DNA from 2 places in the Demequina pilifera genome. Region 2 is predicted to be linked to the other one. Evidence: predicted binding sites of a transcription regulator. Region 2 holds the regulator's gene; the other holds the start of a gene.

Region 1 (8,815 bases), on a different contig from region 2:
CGACAAGCCTGGCGGCATGGACGGCGGTCGCGCGATCGAGACCGAACCGTTCGACTCCAAGCGTCTGGGCGACTGGTTCGCCAAGTCGCGCGCGATGGTTCCGATCCCGGTCAAGACGGACGACGTGTGGCTGCTGTCCCGCGCCTGGTCCTCTGCCAGCGGTTTCTGGCGCGGCGCGCAGTTCGTGGGTCGCACGCTCAAGGGCCTGCTGTCGGGCAAGCGCCTCTACGGCCTCGGCGGAGCGTACGCCGGCCATCTCATGGCGGCCGTGCAGAAGGCGGGCGTCGAGGTGCGCCTCAACACGCCGATCACCCGCGTGATCAAGGACGATGCGGGCGTCGCCGTGGGCGCCGAGGTGGCGTCGCCTGATGGCACGGTGCGCATCAGGGCGCGAGCCGGCATCATGCTCGGCACGGGCGGCTTTGCGGCCAACAAGGAGTGGCGCCTCAAGCACCATGGCATCGAGGGCTACACCTCGGCTCCCGAAGGCGACATGGGCACCGGCATCCAGGTGGGGATCGACGCGGGCGCCGACGTGGCGCTCATGGACGATGCCTGGTGGGGCGCGTCGATGGTGGCCACCGATGGCGAGGTGGGCTTCAGTGTGAACGAGCGGTCGAACCCGTACTCGATCATCGTCGACCAGACGGGCGAGCGGTTCGTGAACGAGTCCGCGAGCTACATCGACGTGGGTCACGCGATTCTGGAGCGCGACAAGACGGTGCCCGCGATCCACAGCTGGATGATCACCGACCGCCGCCACCAGAAGCGGTATCTCAACTCCACGGCCATGCGGGGGCTCAAGAAGCTCCGCGAAGCCGGCAGCGTCGTCGAGGCGGACACGCTCGAGGAGCTCTCGGAGAAGCTCGGGCTCGACAAGGCCACGTTCAAGGCGACCATTCAGCGCTTCAACAAGTTCGCCCGCAACGGGGTGGACGAGGACTTCGAGCGCGGCCGCACCAAGTACGACAACTACTACGGCGACCCGTCGCTGAAGAACCCCAACCTCGGGCCGATCGAGAGGGGGCCGTTCCGCGCCTTCATGATCGTTCCCGGAGACCTGGGCACCAAGGGCGGACTCCTGACCGACGAGCACGCGCGCGTGCTCGACACCGACGGAGCCCCCATCGAGGGCCTCTACGCGGCGGGCAACACCACCGCAGCGGTCATGGGTCGGACGTATCCCGGCGCGGGATCGACCATCGGCCCGGCCACCGTGTTCGGCTACCTGGGCGCGCGGCATGCCGCGCAGCGAGTTGCCGCGAAGGCCTGAGCGGAAGGGAGAACGACATGTTCGGCAAGAAGAACGACAAGGACCAGACGACTGCACCTGAGGACTCCGAGGCCGCTGCCCGGCCAGGCTCGACGGGCCTGAGCGGGGACACCAAGATCAAGGATTGGCTGGCGCATCCCCAGGGCGGGCCCGTGCTGCGGGCGATGCTCGCGGAGGCGGGCTCGGACGAGTCGCAGCTCAAGCCCGTGCGCGGGTTCGCCATGAAGAGGCTGATCCCCATGAGCAAGGGGCAGTTCACCGATGAGGCCATCGCGCAGCTCGTCGTGAAGGCGGAGGCCTACGACCCGGCGAGCGCCCCCGCCGACCCGGCCCGCGCATCGGCCCCCGAGGGCGCCGGTGAGGACGAGGAGATCGAGCTGCCCGAGTTCGTCGAGTCGATCACCGAGGGCCGCTTCGCGGCCAAGACGGTGATCGTGACGGGCGCGGGGTCCGGAATCGGCCGCGCCACTGCCTCACGCATCGCGCGTGAGGGCGGGCGTGTGATCGCGGTGGACATCAAGGAGCCCGGACTCGAGGAGCTCGTCGCCGAGAACCCGGGCGCCGACATCGTGAAGGTGGTGGCCAACGTCACGGAACAGGACGACGTCGACGCCATCGTGGCCGCCGCGGGTGATCGGATCGACGGTCTCGCCAACGTCGCAGGGATCATGGACAACATGACCCCGCTTCACGAGGTCAGCGATGAGGTCTGGGACCGCGTGATGGCGGTCAACGCGACGGGGCTGTTCAAGCTGTCACGCGCGGTCATTCCCGCGATGCTGGACGCTCACGCGGGGTCGATCGTCAACATCACCTCGGAGGCGGGGCTGCGAGGCTCTGCGGCTGGCCTGGCCTACACAGCGTCCAAGCACGCGGTGGTGGGCATCACCAAGTCCAGCGCGTTCATGTACGGCCCGCAGGGCATCCGCGTGAATGCGGTGGCTCCCGGGCCGGTCATCACCGGAATCGAGGCGAGCTTCGACTCGGAGCTCGGGGGCAGGCGCATCCGCACCGCCATGGGCGCGATGCCCACGCCGGTCGGCCCCGAGTCGCTCGCCGCCTCGATCACGTTCCTGCTGTCCGATGACGGTCACAACGTCAACGGCGCGATCCTGCCCTCGGACGGCGGGTGGTCGGCGGTGTAGGGGCCGTCGACGCACAGCAAAGGGCCGGGCGCCGCCGTGGGGGCGGGCCCGGCCCTGAGCATGTCGGCGCGGCTTACGCCGTGGCGACCTGGATGCGGCGCGGCTTGGCGGATTCGGCCTTGGGCACCGTGATGGTGAGCAGGCCGTCCCGGTACGCCGCCTCGATCCCTTCGGGGTCGACGCGGTCGGGCAGTCGCACCGCGCGGTGGAACCGGCCGAACCGGCGCTCGATGCGCTTGAATCCGTCCGCGTTCGCGTCGGAGTAGAAGTCGCGCTGGCCGGCGACGGTCAGCACGTTCTCCTCGATGGACACGTCCACCTGGTCGGGCGTCACGCCCGGCAGCTCGACGTGAAGGGTGAAGCCGTCCTCGTTCTCCTCGACGTCGAGGGCGGGGCTGAAGGCGCCCGCGAGCGACGCGTCGGAGTCTCCGAAAAACTGGCGGACCATCCGGTTGAAGTCGTCCTGCCACAGCGACTGAGCCGTCGCCGGGACCGTCTGACGAGTGACCTCTCGTGCCATGGTGAACCTCCTGAAAAGTGTCATGTCACCGCCTTCCGACGGCGTCGGCTGCAAAGTTGAGCCGATACCACTCATGTTAAGACTTGAGTCGAGGCCGCGCAACTCTGAAAAGAGCGTGTTCGCTGAGGGAGATCGGCACGCGCGTCACCGCCGTCCTGCGGGCGCCACTTCTGCACACGGCCGTGACGCAAGGGACGTGCGGGGCCGGTGGGGTTGCACTGGTGTCGCACATGCCGCATACGTCACCGGTGTGTGCAGAACTGGCCGCAGCCGGGCTGAAAGCGAGCGCTGAGCGGGCAGGACGCTGTGGCGTGAAGCCGCCGATGCGCGGGCGGGGCAGGTGCGGGCGCTACAGGCCGGTGGCCTCGGCGAGGTCGCCGGGCTGGGGCTTGGACACGTGCCCCACGATCGTGACGACCACGGTGATGAGCGCGCTCGCGAGCATGCCCACGGCGATGTGAATGGTGAGCAGCAGGGCACCGGCGCATGCGCCCGCGCCGATCAGCAGGATCGCGCCCATGCGGCGCTTCCAGAAGTTCAGGCCCTCCCCACCCGCGAACGAGTCCGCAGCCAGGCCGGTGATGGTCGACGTCACCACCACGGTGGTGATGTCCTTGACCGCGATGTGGCGCGCCACGGCCGCCTGCAGGCCCATCGCCAGTCCGAGCGCGGTCGTGACGGAGAAGGCCAGGAAGTGGGGCGGCTCCGACTCGATGGTGGCGACGATGGCGGAGGCGATGAGCGTGACGGCCACGAACGAGAACAGCAGCGTGGTCTTGTTGGACCAGCCGGCATCGAAGGTGCGCAGCGTGCGCCCGCCGATCGCCGCACCCACGAGAAAGCCGATGAGCGCGAGGACGGGGCCGAGCACGGGCAGGTCGTCGACCCCGGTGAGCGCCATGCCGAGGATCACCACGTTGCCCGTCATGTTGCCCGTGAACACGCGGTCGAGGCCCAGGTACCCCACCGCGTCGATGACGCCCGTCGAGAACGTCAGCGCGAGCATGAGCAGCAGATGAGTGCGGGCGACGTCTCGTCGCATGGCGTCACGCATGGCGGCCTCCTCGTGTTCAATGGCCCCGCACCGCGCTTGCGGTGGAGCCATCCTTGGCCAGGGCGCCGGTAGTCTCGAACAAGAGTAGGGCACCGACCAGGCAGGAGACGTGAGCATGGGCGAATACGCCGGGGTGCTGCGCCGGGGCGAGGGAGTGCCCGACGGCGCGACCTACCTTCCCGTCGGCACGGACACCGCGCTGTGGGGGCGCCTGCCCGCGAGGAACGACGCCCCCGTCCTCACGGTGGACCGCGGCGCCACCGTGGTGGTGGACACCCTGTCTCACGAGGGCCTGCTGCCCGATCAGGGGTCGGATCCGGTGGCGTTCTTCGCGGGGCACGGCGTGAGCGCCGATGCGGTCCTCGCCGAGGCCTCCGAGCTCGCCTCTCGCGGCGGCAGGGGGGAGGAGGACGGCCCTCACGTCGTCACGGGTCCCATCGCCGTGCGCGGCGCGAAGCCGGGAGACCTGCTCGTGGTGGACCTGCTCGACTTCACCCCGCGCGTGCCCTACGGCGTGATCTCGAATCGCCATGGGCGCGGCGCCCTGCCTGGAGAGATGCCGTCGAGCCCGGACAACGTGAGCGTGTTCACGGGAATCGGCCCGGACACCGCGGGGCAGTGGCGAGGCTGGCTTCCCGGCCGCGACGGCGGGCGCCCGACGACCGGCTTCCCGCTCGCCCCGTTCATGGGCATCATCGGCGTGGCGACGGACACCGACGAGCGCGCGCACTCGGTGCCGCCAGGTGCGCATGGCGGCAACCTGGACATCAAGGAGCTGGTGGCCGACACCCGGGTGTACCTGCCGGTGCAGGTGCCCGGCGCGCTGGCCTATCTAGGAGACCCGCACTTCGCGCAGGGAGACGGCGAGGTGGCGCTCACGGCGCTCGAGGCCTCGCTGCGTGCGACGGTGCGGTTCGACGTGGTGCCCCAGCGCGAGGCGATGAGGGCCTTCGGCGAGTTGGCCGGCCCGCTCGGTCAGTCCGCTGACTACCTGATGCCCACGGGCCTCGACGCGGACCTCGACGAGGCCATGCGCGCGTGCGTGCGGCAAGCCGTGGCGATCCTGAGTGCGAGGTACGGCATGGAGGCGCACCTGGCCTACGCGTACCTGAGCGCCGCGACGGACTTCCGCATCTCCCAGGTGGTGGACCTGGTGCAGGGAGTGCACGCGATGATCCGAATCAGCGACTTCGAGGCGGTACGAGATGAGTGAGTCCAGCGAGCACCCGGCCCATGACGCGGCTCGCGACCTGCAGGCGATCCTGCAGCTCCCGGAAGGCCTCGAGCCGCCGCCGCAGCTGATGGATGCGTTCTGGGGCTACGAGGCCGCGCTGATGGCGGACGACGTGGACCTCTTGGGCGCCTACTTCGCGACGGGCCCCGACGTGATGCGCGGGGACGGCGCCGGCCTCCTCGTGGGGCGCGAGAGCATCGACAGGTTCCGCACCGGGCGCGGGGGAGCGCCCGCGCGCACGGTGACCGAGATCCAGGTGCGCCCCCTCACCGACACCCACGCATACGTCACCTCCGTCAACACGCCGGACAAGGGCGGGCGCGGCCTGGTCACCCAGCTGTGGGAGCGCAGCGGCGACGAGGGCGCGACGCCGGGCGGGTGGGTCATCACCGCCGCGCACGTCAGCGCACCCCCGCCGGCGATGGACGGTCGGGTCTGGCGCGTGCTCGGATCCCCGCTCGTGCCCGCGGCCGCGGACGGCCCCCTCGCGGGCGAGACCGTCGCGGTCAAGGACGTCTTCGCGGTGCCGGGGCACCGCATCGGCGCCGGGGTCCCGGCCTACCTTGCGGAGTCCGCCGTCGAGGAGGAGCCGGCCGATGCTGTCGCCGCGTTGCTCGGCGCCGGCGCCTCGGTGCGGGGAATCGCGCAGACCGACCAGTTCGCGTACTCGATCGCCGGCAAGAACGGTGCGTACGGGACGCCGCCCAACCCGGCCGCGCCCGGAGCCATCCCGGGCGGGTCCTCGTCGGGTCCCGCCACCGCGGTCGCCAGCGGGCACGCCACCATCGGGTTGGGCACCGACACGGCGGGATCCATCCGGGTTCCGGCGTCCTACCAGGGACTGTGGGGACTGCGGCCCACCCACGGCGCTGTCTCGCTGGCCGGCGCGCTGCCGCTGGCCCCCGCATACGACACCCCGGGCTGGCTCGCACGCGATGGGGCCACCCTGCGCGCGGCCGCCGCCGCGAGCCTCCGCCAGGACCAGCAGCGCTCGATCCCCAGCGACCGGGCCGTCGTCGCGGCGTCGCTGTTCGAGGCCGCGGACTCCGACGTGCGCCTGGGGCTGGCGGACGTCATCGACGCCCTTGCGGCTCACGGGGTGTTCGCGTCGCTCGAGCCCGTCAACATGCCCGCCCCGGCCGAGCTCTTCCGCATCTTCCGGTACACCCAGTCCGCCGAGGCGGCTCGGTCGTGGCAGGAGTGGGTCGAGGCGCACCCGGGCGCCCTCGCCGCCGATGTGGCGGAGCGGTTCGCGTGGGCCACATCGGTCACGGGGGGCCAAGAGGCGGAGGCGCTCGAGGCCAAGAGCGCGGCCCGCGAGAGAATTGACGCCGCTCTCGGCGACGACATCCTGCTGCTGCCCGCGACCAGTTCCGTCGCCCCTGCGCTCGACGCCCCGCCCGAGCGGCTTCAGGAGGTGCGCGAGGCGACGCTCGGCATCACGGCGGTGGCGGGCATCACCGGACGGCCCGCGCTGTCCGTGCCCCTGCTCGAGCTCGACGGCGGCCCGGTGGGGCTCAGCCTGGTGGGGCCGCGTGGCAGCGATCTCGCGCTCATCGACATCGCTTTGGGATGGGTCGACGCACTGCGGTAGAGGGATCGCGGGCTGAATCGAGCGCTGGGTGAGCGCGCGGCGCGACCCGGCCCGTGCATCGGCCGTGTTCCCGAAACCCACAGGTAACCCGGGCTTGGCATGATGGCGGGGTGACCATCCCCAAGTCGATTCACCCGCCGCAGCGCCTCCTCATGGGCCCCGGCCCCATCAACGCGGATCCGCGCGTGCTGCGCGCGATGTCTGCGCAGCTCGTGGGGCAGTACGACCCGTGGATGACGGACACCATGAACGAGGTCATGGACCTCTACCGGCAGGTGTTCATCACCGACAACGACCACACGATGGTGGTCGACGGCACGTCTCGGGCCGGCATCGAGGCGGCGCTGGTGTCGCTGCTCGAGCCGGGCGACCGGGTGCTGGTGCCGATCTTCGGTCGGTTCGGTCACCTGCTGGCGGAGATCTGCCGCCGTGCGGGGGCCGAGGTGCACACGATCGAGACCGAGTGGGGGCGTGTCTTCACCGAGGAGGCTCTCGAGGCCGCTCTGTCCGATGTCAGCCCCAAGGTGCTCGCCGTGGTCCATGGCGACACGTCCACCACGGTGGCCCAGCCGCTCGAGGGGCTCGGAGAGCTGTGCGAGAAGCTCGGGGCGCTCCTCTACACGGATTGCACCGCGACGCTGGGCGGCAACGAGTTCCGCGTCGACGAGTGGGGCATCGACGTCGCCACTGCCGGGCTGCAGAAGTGCCTGGGAGGGCCGTCGGGCTCGGCGCCGGTGACGTTCTCGCAGCGCGCCGCGGCCGTCGTGGAGGCGCGCAAGTCCATCGAGGAGGGCATTCGCGACGAGGGTGACCCCGTCTCGGCCCACCCGATTCGCTCCAACTACCTCGACATGGCGCAGATCTTCGACTACTGGTCCGAGCGCCGGCTCAACCACCACACCGAGGCCACGACCATGCTGTACGGCGCCCGCGAGTGTGCCCGAATCCTCATGCAGGAGGGCCTGGCGGACTCGTGGACCCGGCACCAGCTGCACGGCCGGGCGATGCTGGATGGGGCGACGGCGCTGGGGCTCGCGCCGTTCGGCGACCTCGCCTACAAGATGTCGAACGTGGTGGGCGTCAAGATCCCGGACGGGGTCAACGGCGACGCCGTGCGCGGCGCGATGCTCGAGGACTTCGGGATCGAGATCGGGACCTCGTTCGGCCCGCTGCACGGGAAGATCTGGCGGCTGGGCACCATGGGCTACAACGCCCGGACGGACGCGGTACTGCAGACGCTCGCGGCCCTCGAGGCGGTGCTCCGCCGCGCCGGGCACCGGATGCCCGCCGGGGCCGGGGTCGACGCGGCCTACGAGGTGTACGGGGCGTCCGCGTGAGCGCTGAGCCCTCATCGAAGCGTGATGCGGCGGAGGTGCTCGCGCGCTGCGACGTGCTCGCCGAGATCTCCGCGGCAGTGGACGGCATCGAACGCAGCTACCTGACGCCCGAGCATGCGCGCACCAACTGGACCGTGGGCGAGTGGATGGCCGATGCGGGCCTCACGGCGTGGCAGGATGCGGCCGGCAATCAGCGGGGCACCTTGGCAGGGCCGACGGCCGATGCGCCCGTGCTTCTGCTCGGCTCTCACCTGGACACGGTGCCGGGTGCGGGCAGATACGACGGGGTGCTGGGCACCCTGATGGCGATCGCGGTCGTGGGCCGACTGCGCGACCGTGGCGTGGAGCTGCCGTTCGGCATCGAGGTGATGGGCTTTGCGGACGAGGAGGGCACCCGCTTTGGGCGGACCCTGCTGGGTTCGTGCGCGGTCGCCGGGACCTGGGACGACACGTGGTGGGGTCTGCAGGACGCCCACGGCGTGACGATGTGGGACGCGTTTCGGGCCTTCGGGCTCGACCCTGAGCGGGTGGGGGACGCGGCGCTGGATCCGGCGCGCGTGATCGGCTACCTCGAGGCGCACATCGAGCAGGGGCCGCTGTTGCAGGACGCGGACCGGGCGCTGGGAGTGGTGCGCGGCATCATGGGCGCGCGGCGGTT
Region 2 (8,815 bases):
CCCCTTCGAGAGCGCCGGCGCCGAGGACTCCCATGAACAGGGGCGCGATGATTCCGCGCATGCCGCGGTTGACGTCCTCGAGCTCGGTGACGAGCGCCGTGCAGCGCTCGCAGACACTGACGTGCGCGTTGACCCGCGCCTGCTCCCGGTTGGACAGCCCGCCGCGGACGAAGGCGCCGAGCTGGGTGTTGGCTTCGAGGCACGCAGTGTCCTCTGATGTTCCCAGGTGCTGTTGCAGATACGCCTGCCTCAGCGCCTCGCGTGCCCGGTAGGCGAGAGCGGCGACACCGTTCGCGCTGAGCCCGAGCAGCGGAGCGATCTCGCGCGGACTCTTCTTCTCCACCTCCGTGTACCAGAGCACCGCCTGCCATCGTTCGGGCAGAGACGTGTACGCGTGGGCCACCATGCCGTGCTCGAAGCCCTCGAGCGTCGGCTCATCCGACGAGGCTCCGTAGCCGATCGTCGACTCGTACGGGGACATGTCATCCCGCGGCTTGGTGCGGATGCCCTTGTCGATGATGTCCATGCCCGTGCGCCGGACGATGGTGAACAGGTACGCGCGGAATGCAAGGTCGGGACCGTCACCGCGCTGCAGCGCCCGCAGCACGCGGGCGAAGGCCTCCGACACGACGTCGTCCACATCGCTCGCGGCATTCGTGTACTGAGCGGCGACCTTCCGCGCGGCGGCAGCGTGACGTTCGTAGAGCACGCCAAAGGCCGCCGAGTCGCCGGCGCGCACGCCTGCGATCAACTCGGGATCGCTGGACGTCTCCGTCCACAGCGCGATCGCCTCCGACGACATATTCTGGGGCCCCTTCCACGGCAACTCCGAGGAATGTGCATCCATGTTCGCTGGAACACTGTCCGCATAGCAAGGCCTGCGGAGCGCAATTGGTCACATTTGCCCCATGAGGCAGGCGAGAAAAATACTTGCGAAAGTCGCGTCATAGCCCGGTGGCCCGCCCGTCTCATGGGGCATGAACAGCGAAACGCCCCTCCCGGATCCGGGATCGCGTGCACTCCTGCAGAGGTGGGAAAGCGCGAGCATCGACACGGTGTGGCTCCGCCCCGGTGACTGGTACACGCCGGCCGCCGATGCCCTTGTCGAGTCGCTCGAGGCCCGCCTGGACACCGCGCCGGCTGCGTACCGGCTGGGGCAGGCGCGCTCCGCTGCCGGCGTGGGCATCACCGAGGCGATCGACGACATGGCGGTGCTGTTCCGCGCCGCAGGCTATGAGTCTGCACCTATCCGCTCGATCCGTTCGCTGTGCGAGGGGTGGACGGCAGGCACCGTCCCGACGATGGATGCGCCCATCATGACCGACGCCGAGTCGGGGCTTGGAACCGCCGAGTACCTGCTCCAGCGCCTCGCTGAGGTCTACGGTGCGGCTGCTCGGTTCGAGCATGTCGTGAACGAGACGCACGCACTTGTCATCGTTGACGTCTCTGTCGAGAACACGGACCCGTGGCAGCGCATCGCGCGCAACGCCGCGACCGGTGCAGCACTCCGCGGCGCTTACGGCGAAGGCCACCCGATGGCTCGCCTGAGCGACGGACTCTACGCCGTGCTCGTTGAGCGCGACGAGACGCTCGGCGATGGCCTCGCGTCGCTGCGAGTGCACTTGGGGGAACGGGCGATCGACATGAACGTCGACAGCCTGATGCGTCAGCCCCCGCGCGTGTGGGTCGAATCTCTCCCCGGAACACACGCGTACGCCTGCGCGCTCATGGAGTCGCTGCAGCGCTAGGCGATGACGGCCCGGAGGAGGGTCTGGCACCGTGCTGAGGGCGGTGCCAGACCCTCCGACGCGGGGGCGCGAGACCGCGCTGTTCGAGGTCCAACCGCGGCCGCGCGAGGCTCACACCCGGCGTCGGCCGATTCCTAGGGCTGCGGCACCCGCGATGAGCAGTGCGAGTGCTCCTCCCAGCGCGCCACCGGGGGAGAGCGCGACTCCCGATTCGGCAAGGATCGGCGTCTGGTCTTCGACCGCCTCGTCGACCACTTCATCCACGATCTCGTCGTCAGTGCCATCGACGTCGGGGGCCGGAGTCTCCTCAGCGGGAACGGCGGTGAACAGCAGCACGCCCGCGAACGGAGCGAAGTCGGTGCCCCACGCCACGGTGCCGTCGCCTAGGACGTCCGGAGTGAACGTGTTCGACGTGGAGTCGTAGAGCGCCGCGAGTGTGACGGGTTGCCCGTCGAGCCCGATCACGGGGTTCGCCTGAGGCTCCCCGACCACCAGCTCGCCGAGGTTCACGGTCTGGTTGCGGTAGTCGACCTCCGCGCCGATCCCGGCGAGTGGGCTGATGTCCGCGATGCGGTTGCCCTCGACCCTCAGGTAGATGAGGTCTTGCAGCGCCGACAGCGGGCTCACGTCGGAGACCGAGTTCTGCGCCAGCCCCAGATCGCGCAGCGTGGTCAGCCCGGCGAGCGGGCTCACATCGACGACCTCGTTGGAGTCGAGGTTCAACTCCTCGATGACCGGCAGGGATGCGAGGGGGCTGACGTCGGATACGGCGTTGTCGAACAGGCTCAGGCGTTCGAGCGATGCCAGATCCTCCAGGGGCGACACATCGGTGATGCTGTTGCTGTACAGCGACAGCCACACCAGGTTGGTCAGGCCATCGAGAGGCGTCAGGTCCTCGATGTCGTTCAGTTGGATCAGCAGCGTCTCCAGACCCGTGAGGTTCTCGAGAGGGGTGATGTCGGTGATGTCGTTGCTGCTCAGGCTCGCCGAGGTCAGCCCCGTGAAGGCCTCCAGGCCCGTGAGGTCGACCACGCCAGCGTTCAGGCAGACGATGGTGTCCACACCGGCGGCCTGAGTGTGCGTGATCGTGTCGGTGGGGGCCTGGCCGAGCGCGTTGTTCACGCACTCGCGCAGCGCATCGTCCGGCATAGCGACCGTGGTGTCTGCGTTGAAGCTCAGCGTGCCGGAGAAGTCGCCGCTGCCGCCGTTCCAATCGACGGTGCCGGGCCCCGCAGTATCGGGCGTGAAGGTGTCGGTGCCGGCGTCGTACAGAGAGTCGAGAGGCACGGGCGAGCCGTCGAAGCCGACCACCACATTGGGGACCGCCGCACCGACGGCCACGTCGCCCACGTCGACTGCCTGGTCATGGACGTCGACGTCAGTGAGCGCCCCGAGCCCCCCGAGGACGCTGGCGTCGCTGATGCGGTTGCCTTCGAGCGTCAGGTCGGTCAGCGCCGACATGCCGGACAGTGGTGTCAGGTCGGAGATCTGGTTGTTCTGCAGTCGCAGCGTCTCGAGAGTGGTCAGGTTCTGGAGCGGTGCCACGTCGGTGATCTGGTTGTTCTGCAGGTACAGCCGCTCCAACGCCACGAGGTCGTCCAGTGGCGCGAGGTCGGTGATGTCGTTGTCGGACAGGCCGAGATCCGTGAGCGCGGTGAGATTCTCAAGCGCACTGAGATCGGTGATGTCGTTGTACTGCGCCCGCAGGGTGTGCAGCGCCGTCATGTTCTCGACCGCACTGAGATCGTCGATGTCGTTGTAGTAGATGCCCAGCAGCTCGAGTGACGTGAGATTGCTGAGTGGCCCGATGTCCGTGATCCCATTCATGAACAGCGACAGGTTGGTGAGCGAGGTGAGCCCCGCGAGCGGGCTGACGTCGACGATGTCGTTCCCGTGGATCCTCAGCTGCTCGAGCCCTGTGAGGGAGGCGAGCGGACTCACGTCGACCAGCACGGACGCGTTCTGAATGTCGAGGCTCGTGAGCGTGGTGAGTCCGGAGAGCGGACCGACGTCGGTGATGGGGTTGCTGTTGAGAGTCAAGGTCTGGAGGCTCGGCAGGTTCTCCAGGGGAGTGAGATCGTCGATGTCGTTGTTGCTGAGGTTCAGCGAGGTCGCGCCCGTGAGGAACTCGAGTCCGGTCAGATCGCTCACGCCCTCGTCGGTGCACGCCAGCGACGCGATCGTCGCGAACTCGCCTTCGGTCGCAGGGTGCGGGGGGCCTTCGCCCAGCTCATCGTTGATGCACGCCAGGAGCGCCGCGTCCGGGACGTTCACCTCGTCCCCCGGCGCCGCGTGCGCGGCGGGCGCAGCCGCGAGAATGCTCAGTGAGACGGCGGCGCCGATTGCGGCGGCCCTTCTGGCGCCGTGCCGTCGATCTGGCCGCCGTGATGGTCGTGTGGCGAAGGTCAACGCAGCTCCTCGTGTCGCGTGGTGGCATGGGTTCACACCGGACTGTGACAGGGTGCGCTCACACGGCGCTCACACCTCAGGCCGCGACGAGCCGGCTCTCCACCTGCTCGAGCCACGCGGGGGCGTCGATGCGCCGGCACAGCGCGGCCGCATCGTGGAAGTGGCGGGCGGAAGCGTCCACGTCCCCCGCCTGCCGCGCCAGCACGCCGAGCTGGAGGTCGACCGGTCCGGCGTCGATGGTGCCGTTGTTCGCCACCAGGCCGGCGTGAGGAAGGAGGGCGCGGTAGAGATCGGCGGCCGTCGCGGGGTCGCCCACCACTTCGCAGGTCATGCTCAGGTAGCACATGCCATTGAGCCACAGCATGTCCTGAGGGAGCTGGGAGAAGGACCGCCCGGCGAAGTCGTGGAGGATCGCCGCGGCGTCGTCGAGGGCGTCGGTTCGCACCAGCGTCAGTGCCAGGGCCGCCCTCCAGGCGGGAATCGCGCCGGCCATGCCGTCGACCTGCGCATGCACCTGATCGGCGATCTCCGGAAGGCGATTCTGCATCATCCGCAGGGTGAACAGCTGACCGGCGAACCACGTGAATGCGTCCGCCTGTTCCGTTCGCGTGCCGAACTCGTAGGTCTCTGCGATCAGCGCCTCGGCGGCATCCCACTGTCCCCTGACGACGAGCCGCATAGCGCTCCATGCGCTGGTGAGCCAACGCTGCGGCGGCTGGTTGAGGGCGATTGCGAGCTGAGACGCCTGGGTGAGGTGGCGATCGGAAGCGGAGAACTCACCGACGCGCATGGTCGATTGCGCCACGCACAGCGCTGCGCCCAGCCGCAGCCCGCGGTCGCCGCTGCGGCGAGCGAGGTCGAGCAGCCGCTCGGCGGTCAACACGCAGTTCACCGGTTCCTCGAAGAGTGCATAGGTCACCTGGAAGCGATACTTCAGCGCCAGGGCGAGCGCCGCCGTGTCGCCCGAGGACTCGGCCAGGGCGAGCGCGCTGGCGCTCGCGTCCAGGACATCGTCGCGGCTGGCGGGATCACGGACGTTCTCCGTCGCCCATGCGGCCAGCAGTTGAGCACGGATGGCGAGATCGTCCGGGTCGCACGAGGACAGCGCGGTTTCAATCCCGGCCAGCCGTTCGTGGTCGATCTCGGTGGTGCTCGACCACCACCCACGGCTATTGGCCAAGACCGCGGCCGTCAGCCTGTCCGGGTCCGCGAGCTCCGCGGCGAGACGCGCCGCCTCCAGCAGCGTCGACCTGAAGCCTGGTCGGGCGCTGTGGAGTTGAGCGCGCCCAAGGCCGATCAGCAGGTCGCACCGCTCGGCGCCTTCGCCCGGCCCGATGAGCGCGAGCGCATCGGTGAACGCCCTTTCGGCGACTGCGGGCGCACCTCGCTCGAGAGCGTCGACGCCGGCCGCACCCAGGCAGCGCGCCGCCTTGGTCGACGCGCGAGGGTCATCCGACATCCGATGGTGATGCGCGAGTTCGTGGAGCCGGTGGTGGCCGGGCCTGCTCTCGAGCACGTCCGCGATCTGAGTGTGAAGGCGGGCGCGCTCCATCGGAGGCATCGTCTCGTACAGCACGGTCCGCACGACGTCGTGGCTGAAGGCGAATCGGAGCCCGCCACTCTCGACAGGCGCGATGAGACGCGCCCGGATCATCGGATCGAGCGCGCGGTCCACGGCGTCCCGGTCCTGGTCGCAGACCCGCGCAAGGATCTCAGACTCGAACTCCGTCCCGATCACGGCCGCCCGTCGCAGCAGCGACTGCGTGCCATTCGGCAAGGCGCTCACGTGTGATTCGATGACGTCGCGCAGGCCGGGCGGCGTCTGCGGCACCTCCTGGAGTGAGGCGGGGGCGGCCGCCAGCAGTTGCCTCGCAAGCTCGACCACGAACAGCGGGTTTCCGCCCGATGCGGTCCGGACGTGGGCCTCGGCCCACGCCGGCAAGGGTGCGGGCTCGCCATGCCTGCCCACCTCGTGTGCGAGCAGCAGCCCGGTCTCGTGGTCGGTGAGCGTCTCCAACGGCACATGCGTGACGACGTCCGACTGCCGTAGGAGCTCCGGTAGGAGATCACGGGGCTCCCCCTGAGCGGCCGTGCTCGGAACGAGGTGGGGATCGCGCACAGTGACGATGATCAGCACATGAATGCCTCGGGGGCTGCGCATCAGGTGGTGGAGCAGCAGCATCGTCTGGTCGTCGGCCCACTGGAGGTCGTCGATGACCATGACGAGCGGTCGCTCCATTGCGCGAGCGGACAGCCAGGCCGCGACCGCATCCATCGAACGGTACTCAGCGTCTGCGCCCAGCGCCGTGGCGCCCGCCGCGCCCTCGGGGAAGACCTCCGCGAAGTCGGCGAGCACGCGCGTGAGCCCGGCAGCGTGCCGACGCATCTTCTCGTCGGCCCGTGCGTGCTCGTTCGTGAGAGACGCGCGCAGGATGTCCGCGAACGGCTCATACGGCGCGACGGAGTCCCGACTGCAGCGGCCGCTCAGCGACTGAGCGCCGGCGGCTCGCGCAAGCGACGCGAACTCGGCGGCCAGTCGGGTCTTTCCCACGCCGGGCTCACCGCTGAGGGTCACGACCCGCAGCCCGGCGTTGCTCTCGCGCCATGCCGATTCGACCAGCTGCAGCGCGTGGTCGCGGCCGACGAGCGATCCCTGGTCGGGGGCGCGCTCGACCCGGGGCCGTGCCGGAGGTGCGGGGGTTCCCGGATCCCCGGGAACCTCGCGACGGAGGATCGCGACGTGGAGGTCCGACAGGTCGGGCGAGGGCTCGGTTCCCAGCTCCTCGATGAAGGCCTCGCGGGCGGAGTGATACGTGGCCAGAGCCTCGCGATGGCGCTCCGCCTGATGCAGCGCGAGCATCAGCTGTCGCCAGCAGTGCTCCTGCAGCGGGTCCGCCTCGAGAGCCGTGCGCAGCTCTCCGATCACGGCCTCGCCTCGGTGGCACGCCAGCATCGCGTCGACACGGTGGGAGACGGCGCTGCGCCGCCTCTCCTCCAGCTGCAGCGCGAACGGACGCAGCCCAGTGACCGTGGCCAGGTCCCCGAGCGCGGGGCCGCGCCAGAGTGCGAGGGCCTCGTCGAGACGCGCCACCGCATCCTCGCCGCGACCCTGATCGAGCAGCGCCCGGCCGTGCTCGCTCGCCTTCAGGAACGCGCGCGCGTCAGTCGCGACGCTGTCGCGCGCCAGGCGATAGCCCGCACCATCGACGAACTCGACGTCCGCGGCGATCGTCGCGCGCAGTCGCGACACATGAGCCTGAACGGCGTGCGCGGTGTCGCGCGGAGGGTCGCCCCTCCACAGATCGTCGGCGAGCGCTTCGACGGAGACCGCGCGGCCGTCATTCAGCACAAGCCGTGCCAGGAGCGCCCGCTGCTTGCCGCCCCGCACTGGGCATTCGTGCTCGCCTACCAGCACCCGCATCGGCCCCAGCAGGAGGACGTCGGGCGTGACGCGGCGATCCGGTGAGACGCTCATCAGTCCTCGAAATCTATAGGTTGGGTGGCCGCAACTCAACCCCCAGCCGGGGCGCGCCGGTTCTCGCGGCCGCGGGCCGCGTGCGCGAGGTGCCGGCACTGCGCGAGGGGACGGTGAGGTACGCGAAGGCGCTCCCGGCGCCACGACCCGACGCGACCGCGTCGCTTGCGTGGACAGCGAGTCGGCCGTTCAGACGGTCCTGGGTGGCGGGGTCAGTCCTGACTCTCGCGGTTCACGGAGCGCCACAGCACCAAGGAGCGCCCCTCGTCCCGCCGCGCGCGATGACCGCGCTCGACGATCACGACAGAGCCCGTGGGCCCGGAGGCGAAGATGCGCGAACCCGTGTCGGCGCGCGGTCGCAGCTTCTCGACCTCGGCCTCCAAGCGGTCGACCCGCTTCTGGAGCGCCAGGATGCGTTTGATGCCTTCGAGGTTGATGCCCTCGTCCTGGCTCATTCGCTGGATCTGGCGCAGGGTCGCGACGTCTCGCAGGGAGTAGCGACGGCCGCCCCCGGGGCGTCGCCTGGGGATCACCAGGCCCAGTCGGTCGTACTGGCGCAGCGTCTGGGCGTGCATGCTCGCGAGTTCGGCGGCCGCGGAGATCTGGAAGACGGGCTCGTCGACGTCTGGCTTGTCCACGGCGCCTCCCTCCTTGGCCGCACCTGCGGTGCGATCAATCTATCGCCGATGCGCGCATCGGCCGTCCTACTTCGCCGCGTCCCGGTACAGGTCCTTGCGCGGGTCGTCCTGGGCGGTCTCCAGGGCGAAGGCCTGGAGGATCTCCTTGGCCTTGCGGCCCAGCTTGCTCGGCACCGCGACCTCGATGGTCGCGAGCAGGTCCCCCACGCCGTCCTTGGCCTGGAGCCCGCGGCCCTTGACGCGCAGCGTCTTTCCGCTGGGCGTGCCGGCGGCGACCTTGACCTTGACGCGGGTGCCGTCGAGGGTGGGCACCTCGACGGTCGCGCCGAGAGAGGCCTCGTCGAACGTGACGGGCACTTTCACGCGCAGGTTGCGGCCCTCGGCGGTGAACACCGGGTGCTTGGAGACGCGGACCGTGAGGATCAGGTCGCCCGCCGGTCCGCCGCTCTGACCTGGCCGACCCTTGCCGCGCAGGCGGATCTTCTGACCGTCTCGCACTCCTACCGGAAGACGAGTGGTGATGTCTCCGGTGGTGGTGCGCAGCG

Evidence for each region. The regulator HspR, encoded in region 2, represses chaperone genes until heat shock. The targets are predictions, from matches to a motif close to AAGTTGAGTCNNNNNGACTCAACTT.
Region 1: ACNI14_RS00775 (Hsp20/alpha crystallin family protein) is a predicted target of HspR. The motif match lies at 2,992-3,016, and genes of this name have one in related genera.

The regions. Positions count from the first base shown of each region.
Region 1 is NZ_JBMDTW010000001.1:170,223-179,037, reverse strand. Features, by position in the region: gene ACNI14_RS00785 (FAD-binding protein) at 1-1,273, shown strand, start outside; gene ACNI14_RS00780 (SDR family NAD(P)-dependent oxidoreductase) at 1,291-2,418, shown strand; gene ACNI14_RS00775 (Hsp20/alpha crystallin family protein) at 2,492-2,938, opposite strand; gene ACNI14_RS00770 (YoaK family protein) at 3,288-3,992, opposite strand; gene ACNI14_RS00765 (acetamidase/formamidase family protein) at 4,108-5,205, shown strand; gene ACNI14_RS00760 (AtzH-like domain-containing protein) at 5,198-6,820, shown strand; gene pucG ((S)-ureidoglycine--glyoxylate transaminase) at 6,931-8,157, shown strand; gene ACNI14_RS00750 (allantoate amidohydrolase) at 8,154-8,815, shown strand, end outside.
Region 2 is NZ_JBMDTW010000003.1:287,224-296,038, reverse strand. Features, by position in the region: gene ACNI14_RS06650 (sigma-70 family RNA polymerase sigma factor) at 1-847, opposite strand, end outside; gene ACNI14_RS06645 (hypothetical protein) at 1,056-1,748, shown strand; gene ACNI14_RS06640 (leucine-rich repeat domain-containing protein) at 1,860-4,022, opposite strand; gene ACNI14_RS06635 (ATP-binding protein) at 4,234-7,632, opposite strand; gene ACNI14_RS06630 (heat shock protein transcriptional repressor HspR) at 7,845-8,270, opposite strand; gene ACNI14_RS06625 (DnaJ C-terminal domain-containing protein) at 8,337-8,815, opposite strand, start outside.